4 regions of the Blastococcus sp. SYSU DS0617 genome follow, and region 3 is predicted to be linked to each of the others. Evidence: riboswitches for the same ligand, from Rfam matches in the RefSeq annotation. Region 3 holds a riboswitch; each other region holds the start of a gene.
What was found. A riboswitch is a leader RNA that binds a small molecule or an ion and turns the genes downstream of it on or off. The one in region 3 is predicted to bind cyclic di-AMP.
Positions count from the first base shown of each region.

Region 1: it holds a riboswitch for cyclic di-AMP, as region 3 does, so the genes downstream of both, ACI793_RS17965 (aggregation-promoting factor C-terminal-like domain-containing protein) here and ACI793_RS13320 (C40 family peptidase) in region 3, are expected to answer to the same signal.
Region 2: it holds a riboswitch for cyclic di-AMP, as region 3 does, so the genes downstream of both, ACI793_RS12745 (C40 family peptidase) here and ACI793_RS13320 (C40 family peptidase) in region 3, are expected to answer to the same signal.
Region 4: it holds a riboswitch for cyclic di-AMP, as region 3 does, so the genes downstream of both, ACI793_RS13765 (hypothetical protein) here and ACI793_RS13320 (C40 family peptidase) in region 3, are expected to answer to the same signal.

Region 1 is NZ_JBJHAO010000021.1:29,365-32,750, forward strand. It holds gene ACI793_RS17950 (flavin-containing monooxygenase) at 1-414, shown strand, start outside; gene ACI793_RS17955 (SDR family NAD(P)-dependent oxidoreductase) at 414-1,277, shown strand; gene ACI793_RS17960 (class I SAM-dependent methyltransferase) at 1,282-1,923, shown strand; cyclic di-AMP (ydaO/yuaA leader) riboswitch at 2,049-2,202, shown strand; gene ACI793_RS17965 (aggregation-promoting factor C-terminal-like domain-containing protein) at 2,279-3,124, shown strand; gene ACI793_RS17970 (glycoside hydrolase family 3 N-terminal domain-containing protein) at 3,220-3,386, opposite strand, start outside.
Region 2 is NZ_JBJHAO010000010.1:84,926-88,311, forward strand. It holds gene ACI793_RS12735 (D-alanyl-D-alanine carboxypeptidase family protein) at 1-329, shown strand, start outside; gene ACI793_RS12740 (hypothetical protein) at 392-718, shown strand; cyclic di-AMP (ydaO/yuaA leader) riboswitch at 913-1,094, shown strand; gene ACI793_RS12745 (C40 family peptidase) at 1,189-2,280, shown strand; gene ACI793_RS12750 (M48 family metallopeptidase) at 2,492-3,386, shown strand, end outside.
Region 3 is NZ_JBJHAO010000011.1:51,681-55,066, forward strand. It holds gene ACI793_RS13310 (HAD domain-containing protein) at 21-542, opposite strand; gene ACI793_RS13315 (WhiB family transcriptional regulator) at 587-958, opposite strand; gene ACI793_RS13320 (C40 family peptidase) at 1,187-1,738, opposite strand; cyclic di-AMP (ydaO/yuaA leader) riboswitch at 1,754-1,912, opposite strand; gene ACI793_RS13325 (hypothetical protein) at 2,312-3,037, shown strand; gene ACI793_RS13330 (sensor histidine kinase) at 3,074-3,386, shown strand, end outside.
Region 4 is NZ_JBJHAO010000012.1:5,950-9,335, reverse strand. It holds gene ACI793_RS13770 (hypothetical protein) at 1-503, opposite strand, end outside; gene ACI793_RS13765 (hypothetical protein) at 855-2,057, opposite strand; cyclic di-AMP (ydaO/yuaA leader) riboswitch at 2,274-2,437, opposite strand; gene ACI793_RS13760 (SGNH/GDSL hydrolase family protein) at 2,695-3,386, opposite strand, start outside.

The DNA of each region.
Region 1 (3,386 bases), on a different contig from region 3:
AGCCTCGACGGCGAGCCGGTCGACGTGTCCGAGACCGTCTCCTACAAGGGGATGATGCTCTCCGGCGTGCCCAACTTCTCGATGGTCATCGGCTACACGAACGCCTCGTGGACGCTCAAGGCCGACCTGGTCAACCGGTACGTGTGCCGGCTGCTGCGGCACATGGATGCGCGCGGGCTCGCCGTCGCCACCCCGGTCGCGCCCCCCGAGGGCGCCTCCCTGCCCTTCCTCGACCTGGCCGCCGGGTACGTGCAGCGCAGCCTGGCGCAGCTGCCCAAGCAGGGCAGCCGCACGCCGTGGAGGCTGCACCAGAACTACATCCGGGACGTCCGGATGATGCGCCGGGGCCCCCTCGAGGACGAGGGCATCACCTTCTCCGCCGCGCCGGCCCGCACCGAGCGGGCGGCCGCCTGATGCGCGCCTACGAGTTCGCCGGCGGCACGGCTGTCGTCACCGGCGCCGCCAGCGGCATCGGCGAGGCGCTCGCGCTCCAGCTCGCCGACCGCGGCAGCGCCCTGGTGCTGGTCGACCGCGACGGGGACCGGTTGACAGCGGTCGCCGACCGCATCCGCAGAGCTCACCCTCGACTGGAGGTCGACACCTACGTCGTCGACCTCGCCGACGAGGCGGCCACCGACGCCCTGGGGGCGACCCTGGCGTCCGCCCATCCGGGGACGACGCTGCTGGTCAACAACGCCGGCGTCGCGCTGGGTGGCCGCTTCGACCAGGTCACCCTCGAGGAGTTCGACTGGGTGCTGGCGATCAACTTCCGTGCGGTGGTGCGGCTGACCGCGGCGCTGCTGCCCACGCTCAAGGCGCACCCCGGTGCGCACCTGGTGAACGTCTCCAGCATCTTCGGCATCTTCGCCCCGCCCGGGCAGGCCGCCTACGCCGCCAGCAAGTTCGCCGTGCGCGGCTTCAGCGAGTCGCTGCGGCACGAGCTCGCCGACGACGAGGTCGGCGTCACCGTGGTCCACCCGGGCGGCATCCGGACGCGGATCGCCGAGAGCGCGCGCCTGGGTTCGGGGGTGGACCCCGCCGAGGTCGCGGAGGGCCGTGCGCAGATGGCCAGGCTGCTGCGCATCCCACCGGAGAAGGCCGCCGCGCAGATCGTGACCGCCATCGAGAAGCGCCGTCCCCGGCTGCTCATCGGTCTCAGCGCGCGGGTGCCTGACGCACTCGTGCGGCTGCGGCCGGGGAGCTACTGGCGGCTCGTCGCCCGGGGCATCGCCGCCCGGGGCTCCTCCGCCCGGGGCGGGGCGGCCACGCGAGACTGACCGGGTGACCGTCCCCGCCGAGTTCATCCGCGCCCACACCCGCCCCGTGCGTCCGTCGCTGGTGCCCGAGGTGCGGCTGCTGGTCGCCGCCGACGTCGTCGCGCTGTGGGAGGCGATGGCGGTGGAGCAGGGTCGGACCGCCCAGGAGCCGCCCTTCTGGGCGGCGGCCTGGCCCGGTGGTCAGGCCCTGGCCCGCTACGTGCTCGATCACCCGGAGGTCGTCGCGGGCCGCTCGGTGCTGGACCTGGGCGCCGGCAGCGGGCTGGTCGCCGTCGCGGCGGTCATGGCCGGCGCGACGCGGGTCGTGGCCAGCGAGATCGATCCCTTCGGGCTGGCCGCCATCCCGGAGAACGCGGCGCTGAACGGCGTGGCCGGGATCGAGCCGGTGGGCGATCTGCTGGGGGAGGGGCCGCCGTCGGTCGACGTCGTCCTGGCCGGCGACGTCTGCTACGACCGGATCATGACCGACCGGGTGCTGCCGTTCCTGGACGCCGTCCGGGCCACGGGCGCCGAGGTGCTGATCGGGGACCCCGGCCGGCCGTACCTGCCGCACCACCGGCTGGTCGAGGCCGCCGTCCACGACGTCGTCGACACCGAAGGCGGGCCTGCCCGCGTCCGCCGGACGACGGTGTGGCGGCTGCCGTGAATCCGTCCCGGCCGTGAACGGGAGATGCGTCACGTCGGTAAATACGTTCACGGCATTGTCACGAACCGATAACAGCCGTTACGTTGGCCCGGTCCGGCCGGCGGCTCCCTCACCCGAGGGTTCCGCGCCGGGCGCCGCCGAATCGCCCCGAGAGGCGAGCCGGGGACCCACCGACGTACTGGGGTGAATCCCGGCCCCGGACCTCCAGTCCGGGGCGGGGTAGGGCTGCTTCCCGCCCGAACCCGTCAGCTAACCCGGTAGGCGGCTCACGGAAGAACTGGACAGCCGCAGGCTCTCGCCGCCCCTGGGGGGCGGCTGCTCTGCTGCGCCCTGACCCCCGGAGCAGAACCTCCTCATGAACCTCCGCACCACCGTGAACGCACGTCTCCGCAACCGCCCGCCGCTGGGTGCCCGCCGGTCCGTCGCCCTCATCGGCGTGGCCACGGCCGGCGCCGTCATGGTCGGCGTCCTCTCCGCCGGGGAGCCCGAGGCGCAGGCCGTCGCGCAGACCGAGTCGATGAGCGTCGCCCAGCAGCTCGGCATCACGGCGGAGCCGGCGCCCGCGCTGGACACCGACGTCGTCGCGCCGCTGGAGAAGCTGGCCGCCAGCCGGAGCGCGCGGGACGCCGAGCAGACGGCCGCTGCGCTGAACCAGCTGGCCGCCGAGCAGGCCGAGCACGACCGCCGCGCGGCCGAGGAGGCCGCCCGGCTCGCGGCCGAGGAGGCGGCCCGGGTGGAGGCCGCCCGCGCCGCCGAGGCAGCCCGTGCCGCGGAGGCCGCCCGCGCCGCCGAGGCGGCTCGCGCCGCGGAAGCCGCCCGCGCCGCGGAGGCCGCCCGCGCCGCACGTGCCGCTCGCCCGGCCGCCCCCGCCCCCGCTCCCCGCGCGGCAGCGGCAGCACCCGCCGCGCCGTCGGGCTCCTACCAGAGCTACGCCCTGCAGAAGCTCGGCGGCAACAGCTCCCAGTTCTCCTGCCTCGAGAAGCTGTGGGGCAAGGAGAGCGGCTGGAACCCCAACGCGCAGAACCCGCGCAGCACCGCGTACGGCATCGCGCAGTTCCTGGACAGCACCTGGGCCGGCACCGGTATCGCGAAGACCTCCGACGGCTACCGCCAGATCGACGCCGGGCTGATCTACATCAACAACCGCTTCGGTTCGCCCTGCGGCGCCTGGTCGCACTCGCAGGCCAAGGGCTGGTACTGACCTGAGCCCCGCGGCCGGGATCGCGTGATCCCGGTGCCTCGACGCCACGGAGCCGCCGAGATCAGCTGATCTCGGCGGCTCCGTGCGTGCCGGGCTCAGCCGAGCAGCCCGGCCTCGGCCTTCGCGAGCAGCGCGGTGTGCACGGCGGAGTCGACGACGGCTGCGAACGCCGGGTCGGCCGCGTCCCGGGCCAGCACCGCCTCCAGCATGGCCGGGAAGGTGTCGGGGGCGACCGTCAGCACGAGGGTCCCGCCCGCAGCGA
Region 2 (3,386 bases), on a different contig from region 3:
GCTGCGACGCCGCTGCGGCCTACCGGGCCATGTCGGCGGCCTACGCCGCCGCGTTCGGCGGGCCGCTCTGCATCACCGACTCCTACCGGACCTACGCCGGCCAGGTGAAGCTCTACGGCGAGAAGCCCGCGCTGGCCGCGGTCCCCGGGACGAGCAACCACGGCTGGGGGCTGGCCGTCGACCTGTGCGGCGGCATCGAGACCTTCGGGACGCCGCAGTACGGCTGGATGGCGGCCAACGCCGGGCGGTTCGGTTTCCTGCACCCGACGTGGGCCGACCCGGGCAACGGTCGCGAGGAGCCGTGGCACTGGGAGTACGCAGGCAGCTGACCGTCCGGGACGGGATTGTCGGTGGCCGCTCCTACCGTGCGCATGACTCACGGAGGAGAGACATGCTCATCGACTGCGATACCTGCACCGTCCGGGGCGCCGGCTGCGCCGACTGCGTCGTCACCGTGCTGCTCGGTGCTCCACCAGGGTGGGAGGGCGTCGACCCGGTCGTGGTGCCGATGGCCGGCCGCGCCCGCAGCGGCGGCCCCGCGCCGGCCGCCGAGGACGTCGTCGTGCCACCGCCCGGTGTGGTGGTGGAGTTCGACGACGTCGAACGCCGGGCCGTCCGCGCGCTGGCCGAGTACGGGCTGGTGCCGCCCCTGCGTCACCGCGACGGCTCCGGGGCGGCCGACGACGGCGGGATCTCGCCCGACCGACGTACCGGCTGACGCACTCGCCGGCGAGCTCAGTGGCTGCGGACCGTGCTTGTACCCCTACTCTCGGCTGCCACTGTGGAGGCGCGCGGAGAGGGTCGAGATTCTCGTCACAGGTTTAACTGCTGTCTCCGTTTGTCACGGACACATCACGAACGTAGGGTCGTCGCGTCCGACCGGGTGGTCGTCATCCGCAGACGGGTGGCCTCGGCCGGACACCGCCGAATCACCGCACGACGTCCGACCGGTCGTCCGAGGTGAACCGGGGACCCACCGCAGTCCTGGGGTGAGTTCTCCTGTGAGGGCCGGTCCGCCGGTGAGCAGGAGATAGGGCCGTTTCTTCCCCGCCCGAACCCGTCAGCTAACTCGGTAGGCGGTGACGAGGAAGAAATGGAGAGCCGCCGCTCGTGGCGACCCCGCACGCTTCACCGACGCATGTCCTCGCACCCTTCCGCCCCGATCCTCCGGCCGGCTCCGCCCGCCGGGTGGGCCGCCTCCGCGCCGGCCTGCTCATCGGGGCCACCACTGCACTGACCTTCACCATGGTCCCGGGCACCGCCTCCGCGGAGCCGGGCCGCGCCACCAGCACCGCCGAGGCCGCGCAGATGGTCGCCGAGGCCAGCCACGAGCTGGAGGTCGTGTCCGAGCAGCTGAACGAGGCGAAGGTGCAGCTCGAGCGCCAGCAGGCGGCCGTGGAGAGCGCCGCCCTCGCCGCCTACGCGGCCGACGTCGAGCGCGCTGCCCTCGACGGGCGGATCCGCCAGCTGGCTCGCACCGCCTACACCGGCGGCGGCAGGGCCCTCACCCAGCTCGACGTCATGCTGACCAGCGATTCGGCCGACGAGTTCGTCTCCCAGCTCGGCACGCTGGACGCCATCGCGGGGCGTACCAACGCCGCCGTCGGCGAGGTCGCCGAGGCCTCCGAGCGCGCCGAGGCCGCCCGCGCCGAGGCGCAGGAGGCTCGCGAGCAGGCCGAGGAGAGCGTCGAGCAGATCGAGGCGAAGCAGGACGACCTCGAGGTCAGGATCGCGGACTACCAGCGGCAGTACGCGGCTCTGGACGCCGCACAGCGCGCTGCCGTCGAGCGCGCCCACGCCGACGAGCAGTTGGCCCGGGCCTCGCGGTCCGAGCGCACCGCCCCCTCGTCCGCCGCCTCCTCGTCCGCCGCCTCCTCGGCGGGCAGCAGCGCCCCGGCGGCCCCCGCGCCGAGAGCTGCCGCGCCCAGCGGTGCCGCCCAGGTGGCGGTGAACACCGCACTGGCCCAGGTCGGGGACCGCTACGTGTGGGGCGCCGGCGGGCCGGACGCCTTCGACTGCTCGGGCCTGACGTCCTACGCCTACCGCGCCGCGGGCATCTCGCTGCCGCACTCCAGCCGCAGCCAGTCGCAGATGGGCCGGCCGGTCTCCCGGGGCGAGCTCCAGCCCGGCGACCTGCTGTTCTTCTACAGCCCGGTCAGCCACGTGGCCATGTACATCGGGAACGGCAAGATGGTGCACGCCTCCACCTCGAGCCAGCCGGTGAAGGTCGACAACGTCGACTCCTTCCCGAGCTACAACAGCGCCCGCCGCGTCGTCTGACGGACACGCGACCCGCTCGACGAGGGCCGGCGATCTCCCGCGCGGAGGTCGCCGGCCCTCGTCGTCCGGTCGTCGTGGCCCGTCCGGGGCCTCCGGAAGGCCACGAGCGGGAGGGCGATGCGAGCCGTCACTAGGATCGAGGCCGTGCGTGCCGGTGCCCCGTGGTGATGACGCCGCGGACCCGGCAGACCGGCGTCGCAACGGAGGCCGGATGACCGGCCGTCGCGCTGCGCTGGCGACCGCGGTGGTGCTCCTCGCCGCATTCGCCGTCGTCGTCGCCGTCGGCACCCCCTGGCAGACGCTGTCGGAGCCGCCGGGCGGGGCGACCCCGATCGACCCGACGGCCGGGTTGTCGGCCGAGCAGGTCGACCGCGCGGAGGCCTTCGCCGCCGCGATCCGGCCCGCCTCGCTCGCCTCCCTGCTGCTGGGGCTGACCGTCTCCGCCGTGCTCGGCCTGACGCCTCTCGGCGCGCGCCTGGTGCGCGGGCTCCCCACCCCCCGGCGGTGGCGCTGGGGCTGGCAGGTGCTGCTCGGTGTGTTCGCTCTCGCCGTGATCGGCCGGCTGGTCACCCTGCCGTTGTCGGCCTACGGCGAGGTGGTCCGCCACCGGTACGGGCTGTCCACCCGGAGCTGGGGGCTGTGGGTGCGGGACGTGGCGACGTCGACGGCGATCGACGCCGCCCTGACCGCCCTGGCGGTGGTGGCCCTCGTCTGGCTCGCCCGCCGGGCCTCGCGCCTGTGGTGGGCCTTCGCGGCCGCGGGCGCCACCGTGCTGGTGGTCGTGGGCTCCTTCCTGTGGCCGGTCCTCGTCGAGCCGGCCTTCAACAGCTTCGAGCCGATGCCCGCCGGGCAGCTGCGCAGCGATCTGCTCGCCCTGGCCGAGGAGAACGGCACCCCGGTCCAGGACGTGCTGGTCTCCGACGCCTCGCGCCGCACCACGGCCCTGAACGCCTACGTGTCGGGCTTCGGGTCCACCCGCCGCATCGTCGTCTACGACACGGTGCTCGAGCGACTGCCCGACGAGCAGATCGAGTCGATCACGGCCCACGAACTCGGCCACGTCGCCGCCGACGACGTCCTCACCGGCACCCTCCTCGGCGCGCTGG
Region 3 (3,386 bases):
CGCGCGGAGCTCCCGGACTGTCAGCCGGCGGTGCCCAGCCAGGCCTCGATCCGGTCGAGCTCGGCGTGGGTGAGCCCGCGCGTGTAGTGCGGTGCCACGACCAGCACCTGGCCGTTCGCGGCCAGCCAGTCGCGGGTGTCCTCGGCCTGGTCGGCGAGGTCGTCGTCGATCCAGACGATGCGCCGGCCGGGTTCGGCCTCGGCGACGGCCTGCGCCGCCGCCAGCTTCCACCACCCGGCGACGCCGCCGAGCGCGCCACCGAACCCGGTGGGCAGGAGGTCCCGGCTGTGCGTGCGCAGTCCGCGGGGCAGCCCCAGCGGCTCGGCCAGCAGCCGGTCGGCCATCTCGGTCCAGGTGGTCAGCCACTGCAGTTCGACCCGGCCGGACTCGTGCAGCTCCCGCAGCCGGGCGACGACGGCGGGGTCCCAGGACAGCACGTAGCCGTTGAAGCGTCCGCGCTGCCAGCCCTCGGGGAGGTCCGGGCGCACCGCGTTCAGCACGCCGTCGACGTCGAGCAGCAGGACGGGCGGGGGAGAGGTCACCCCGTCGTCCTACCCCGAACGGGCCGGGGAGTCGCGACCACGCGTCAGGCGGTGATGGCGTCCCGGCGCTGCAGGCGCAGCCGCCGGCGCTCGCGCTCGGACAGCCCGCCCCAGATGCCGAAGCGCTCGTCGTTGGTCAGCGCGAACTCCAGGCACTCGGCCCGCACCTCGCACCCGGTGCAGACGCGCTTGGCGTCGCGGGTGGAGCCGCCCTTCTCCGGGAAGAAGGCCTCCGGGTCGGTCTCGCCGCACAGCGCCGACAGCCGCCACGACTCGTCGCCGCCGGCCGGCGCCGCTGCCCACGGCTCCGACCACGACTCCGCGGCCGGCTCGGACCACGGCTGCGGCCAGGCCGACTCGTCAGCGGCCGGAGAGGTGTCGGGGACCAGCGAGAGGAAGGGGCGGAACGAGGACACGGAGCACTCCAGGGGAAGCGGGGTGGTGACGGACCAGTACGGGCCGATCTCTCTCCGTAACGCTAACGCCGTCGAACCTCTCCGGCTCCGGCGTAAGCACCCCGAAACCGGGCCGTCCGTTTGGCGCTTTGTGTCGACTTGTCGGCACATCGACGTGTCGCCCCGTCGACGAACCGCCGGCCGGGTCCGCCCCCCGTGCGGGGGGCGCACCCGGCCGGGCGAGACGGATCAGACGACCCGGCGGGCGGTGTTGTAGCCCGGCACCGAGCTCACCGGCACGATCGAGACCGGCTTGCCGTAGGTCGAGGAGTGCACCATCACGCCGTAGCCCAGGTAGATGCCGACGTGGCCCACCGGGGAGTAGAAGAAGATCAGGTCACCGGCCCGCAGGTCGGCGCGGCTGACGTAGTGCCCCGCCGTCGACTGGGCGCGGGAGGTGCGCGGCAGGTGGACGCCGACCGCCTGGAAGGACGAGTAGACGAGCCCGGAGCAGTCGAAGCCGCCGGGGCCCGTGCCGCCCCAGCGGTACGGCTTGCCCTGCTGGCCCATCGCCACGTGCGCCGCGGCCAGCGCCGTGTCGTACGACGACCATCCGTTGATGGCCGGGACCGCGGTGAGGGCCGGCGCCGATGCCTGGGACGGCAGCGAGGCGACGGCGCCGGGGGCGGGGCTCGCCGAGGCGGCCATCGGAGAGAGCGCGATTCCCGCGCCGGTGAGGAGGGCGAGCGCTGCCCCGCGGAAGGAGCGGCGGGTGATCGTGGACGTGCGAGTAGTCGTCATGGACGACGCGTTCTCCTGTTCTCCATCAACCGCCTACCGAGTTAGCTGACGGGTTCGGACGGGGAGATCGCCCGGCGCCACCGGCGGAGCCGGATCGCGCTTCACCCCAGTACTGCGGTGGGTCCCCGGCCCGGCGCCGAGAAGAGTCCGGCGCCGGTTCGGCGGTGTCCGACCGGGTGTCACCTGGGGCGGTGACGAACGGGGCCTCGGCCGGACCGCGACGACGCTAGGTCGGTCATCCGGCCGTCACAAAGTGACGGACGTGCGTCTCTGCGAGCGACTACCGGACCACCGCGGACCCGCTCCGGACGGGCGACTCGCGAGCCGACCACGGGGGACGCCGACGGTGCTCCGGGCGTGGCGGCACACGTGCCTAGCGGAACGCAACCGGCCGCTTACTTCGGTCCGGCGGCGTGGCGCAACGCACCGTCTCCGCCCGCTCGCGAGATCACTCCGCTGCGGACCGGTCCCGGCGAGATCAGGACCCTCGCCTCACGACGTCGGGACACCTCCCGCTCGACCGTGGTCCTCGCCCGGGCGGGAGGGACCCGCCAGGCGTTGGAGGTGGATCCCATGACCGCTGAGCCCGTGACCCCGGCTCCCGCGCGACCCGCGCCGCACGACCCGCCGGCCCCACGGCCGGCACCCTTCGGACGGCGCACCGCCATCGTCTGCCTGACCGTCGGCGCCGCGCTCAACCTCTCCGAGGCGCTGATCGGCAGGGTCGTCGGCCAGGGCGAATCGGTCGCCGGCAGCCTGGACGCCTGGGCCGAGCGCCCGACGCTCGCCACGGTCGGGCTGGTCGTCGGCACGATCGCCGTTCCGTTCCTGCTGCTGGGCCTGGTCGCCATGGCGCAACTCGTCCGACCGCGCATGCCGCGGCTGGGCACCACCGCCATGGTCCTCGGCTTCGTCGGCGCGCTCGGCTTCGTCGGCATCCACGCCGTCTCGATCATCGACCGCGCCGCCGTCGACCAGCCCGACCGTGCGGCGATGGTCGCCCTGATCGAGGACGCACAGACCAGCGCCCTCGCCGCGCTGATCCTGGTGCCGTTCCTGGTCGGCATGGCCGGCTCGGTGCTGCTCACCTCGATCGGCTACCTCCGCACCCGCGTGGTGCCGATCTGGATCCCCGTCGTCCTGCTGGTGTTCCTGGTCCTCGACTTCGGCGGGTTCCCGACCGGACCCGTCGACCCGCATTGGCTCTTCGCCGCTGCCTCTCTCGGCCTGGCCGTCACGATCGCGCAGCGGACCGATCTCCAGTGGTGGACCGGTCGCACCGACGAGACAACCCCCTGACCAGGAGCCATCAGGTCGGTTAGCGTCGCCCGCGAGGTGGACGAGCCCGTGGTCGAGGAGCGCGCGACGCAGAAGGGCCGGGCCGCCACGACGGCGGCCCGGCTCTCCGCCGCGGCCGCGATCGGCTACCTGGTCGTCGGGCTGGGGGCGCGTCTGGCCACCCCGGCGTCGGACCAGGTGGACCTCTTCGCGTCGCCGGAGCCGGTGGTCGGTCCGGCCATGGCGATCGTCGGCGCCGCGCTGCTCGGCCGTGTGCCGGGCCACCGGGTGCTGCAGCTCATGACCCTCATCGGCTGCTTCGCCTGCATCTACGCCGGGTCCGTCGGCCTCGCCGTCCACGGCTTCAGCG
Region 4 (3,386 bases), on a different contig from region 3:
ACGGCGGCAGCCGGCGACGAGGGCGCGGGTCGCGCGGCAGCTCTCGGCTGATCGGCGGCGCGCTCGGCGGCGGCCGCCTCCTCGGCGGCCCGGCGCGCGGCGGCCTCGGCCTCGGCCTCGGCCTGCGCCTGGGCTGCTGCCGCGTCCGCCTCGGCGCGCCGCTGGTCGAGCACCGCCTGATCGGCCTCGGCCTGGGTGAGCAGTGCTGCGACCTCTGCGTCCTCACGGGCGCTGCGGCTGGCGGCGATCTCGGCCAGCGGCTCCAGCTCGCGCGTCACGTCCTCCGGAGCGGGCGTGGACTCGATGCCGAGCTGACGCGCCACGCTGACCGACTCCGTGCTCACCGCCTCGGCCTGGGCTGCCGGGCCGGTGCCGGCGGCCAGGTTCACCAGGAGCGCGCCGGCGGCGGCCACTCCCAGGTAGATGCCGGGTCGGCGGACGGCGGCCGGAGGACGGCGATGAGAGGTCGACGAACGGCGGGAGACGGTGGTGCGGGAGTGCATGTGCGCGGGTGCTCCGAAGGTGCGTGCAGCAGCGTCCGACCAGGGACGACGTGGGGCTGCGACGGGTGTGCGGTCGGCGAGGGCTGCGGCTCCGCGGTGAGCCGGGACGCCGGTGGGGTCACCGGAGAGCCGGTGCCCGGGCGTGCCGGGGTGGGGTCGTGTCGACCGGCGGACGCAGCCACGGTAACCACCGTTACGGATCCGTGACAATCGGCGACGGCGTGTCCGGGCGTGACACGCCCCTCACCACCGGGCACCCGGACGCTCCCGGCATCCGGCAGCTCGGGGCGGCGCGACCGAGCACCGCCGGCCGTCGCGATGCGCGACGGCCGGCGGTACGGCGGTACGGCGTCAGCGGTAGTTGACGTGGACGTGGTCGAAGTGGTTCGCCGTCACGCTGCCCCGGTTCTCCATCTGCTTCCAGGCCCCACCGGGTGAGCTGAGGTAGCGCTGCTCCCAGATGATGTAGGCCACGCCGAGCTCGTCCCAGTGGGCGATGTGGTAGGCGGTGATGGCGTTCCCGAGCGCGCGGTTCGACAGGACCATGTAGTCGAGCGCGAGGCCGGAGGGGTGGCCACCGGGGTCGGCCGCGCTGGCGCGCGTACCGCCGAGGGTGATCGAGCCGGCGCCGGGCACGTTGCTGACCACGGCGTTCGCCGCCGCCTGCACCTGCGGCCGGATCGCTCCGGCGTTGTTGGTGATCCGCGCGACGGCGCGTGCGGCGACCGGGGCGGGTGCCGGGAGGGCAGCCGGTGCCGGTGCAGCGGCCGGTGCGGGCGCCCGGGCCGCGGGCGGTGCCGGCGGTGCCGGTGCCGGAGCCCGAGGAGCGGGGGGCGCGACCGGAGCGGGCGGAGCGGGCGGGGCAGCGACAGGTGCGGCCGGCGGCGCTGCGGCGGCCGCCTCCTCGGCAGCGGCGAACGCGGCGGCGGCCTTCATCCCGGCCGCCTCCTCGGCAGCGGCGATCGCCGCGGCGGCCTTCATCCCGGCCGCCTCTTCCGCAGCGGCGAACGCGGCCGCCGCCTTCATCCCGGCCGCCTCCTCGGCCGCGGCGAACGCGGCCGCCGCCTTCATCCCGGCCGCCTCCTCGGCCGCGGCGAACGCCGCCGCCGCCTTCATCCCGGCCGCCTCCTCGGCAGCGCGCCGGGCGGCGGCCTCCGCCTCGGCGCGCTGCTGGTCCAGCGCGGCCTGGTCCGCGGCGGCCTGGGCGAGACCGGCAGCGGCCGCCGCGTCGTCCCGGCTGCTGCGGCTGGCGGCCAGCTCCTGGAGCGGCTCGAGCCGGTCCGCCGCGTCGTCCGGGGCGGTCGAGGCGTCGATCCCGAGCTGCCCGGCGACGCTTCCCGACCCGGAGGGGGCGGGAGCCGGCTCGACGCTCACGGCACCAGCGCCCACCGCGTCGGCCCGCGGGGCGACCTCGCTGCCGATGAGCGCGGTGGCCAGGACGAGGCCCGCGGCGGCGGACGCGAGGTAGGTGCCGGTGCGCACGCCGACCGGTCGACGGCGGCGCGGGGAGGAGTGCCGGCGGCGGGCGCCGGAGATCGTGGTGCGGACGTTCATGGGTGCGGGTGCTCCGAGACGTGGGGCAGCGACACCCCGGCACGGGGCGCGGCGCTGCACGAGTGGGATCTGCGGGACTGCACTCCGGGCACGCGCGCCTGCAGGCGGACGTGCGTAGGAGCGGTGGGCGCGGCTCAGCCGTGCGGGTGGACCCGCCGTCGGTGGTGGGTGCGGGCAGGTCCAGCGGCGGTGCAGGGGCGCGCCATCCGGCGGCTCTCCGTTCTTCCGATCCGCTTACCGGGTTAGCTGACGGATTCGGGCTCAGAAGTGCCCTACGCGCAACGGACACGTGCCCGGTGCGCGATTCACCCCAGTGCTGCGGTGGGTCCCCGGCTCACCGGCGCCCCACGGGGACGACGGCGACTCAGCGGCGTCCGCCGAACTCCCCGGGAGGGGGACGTGGCGACCGGCGGACACCATGACGGTAGGCACCGTTATGCATCCGTGACAAATGGCCAGGTCGTCGCCCCGATCGACGAGCCGGGCGCCCGTCGCGGCCCGTCTGCACCCGGCCGGGAGGGGCGGAACCAGCTCTCCCCGCCCTCCGGTGCCCCTGGAGCGCGACGGGAACCAGCGGCCGGATAGGAGCGCCGGGGTCCGGCCGCCGGCTCCGAGCGCCGGTGTGCGCCGGCCGGGCTCAGAGGCGGCGCAGGACCGTCATCGCCTGGGACGCCATCCGCGCCTCGCCCAGGGCGTTGGGGTGCACGACCACCGGGTTGGTGCCTCCGACGACCGGCTCCACCCAGCGGACCCCGAGCGGCTGGCAGGCGTCGTGCCCCTCCGACACCCGGCTCATGTCCACGTAGGTCACGCCCGTGGCTTTGGCCGCCCGGCGGATGGCGTCGTTCAGCGTGGCCTGCACGCCCCGCAGGTACGGGACGTCGCCCTCCGCGACGGGCATCTGCGGGAAGCAGCCGCCGGTGGCCGGCAGGATCGACGGGTAGCCGAGGATCGCGACCTCGGCGCGCGGGGCCTTGGTCCGCACCGCCCGGAGCACCTGGACCAGCGACGGGTACGTGGTGCTGCGGATGGTGTCCTCGAAGGAGGAGCCGTACCGGTCGCGGCACGGGCTCCCCCGGCCCAGCGTGGAGAGCCCCGCTGCGCCGCAGCGGGTGATCGAGTCGATGAACACGCCGCTGTCGTTGCCGCCGATGGTCATCGTGATCACCTGCGTGTCGCGGGTGACCGCGTCCAGCTGCGGCGCCACCCCCGGGTACTGGGCGGCGAGGTAGTCACCGGTGTCCGCGCCCCCGCACGTGACGTCGGTGAGCCGGGCACCGGTGGCCGCGGCGATGACGTGCGGGTAGTTGGCCGTCGAGCGCAGGCACT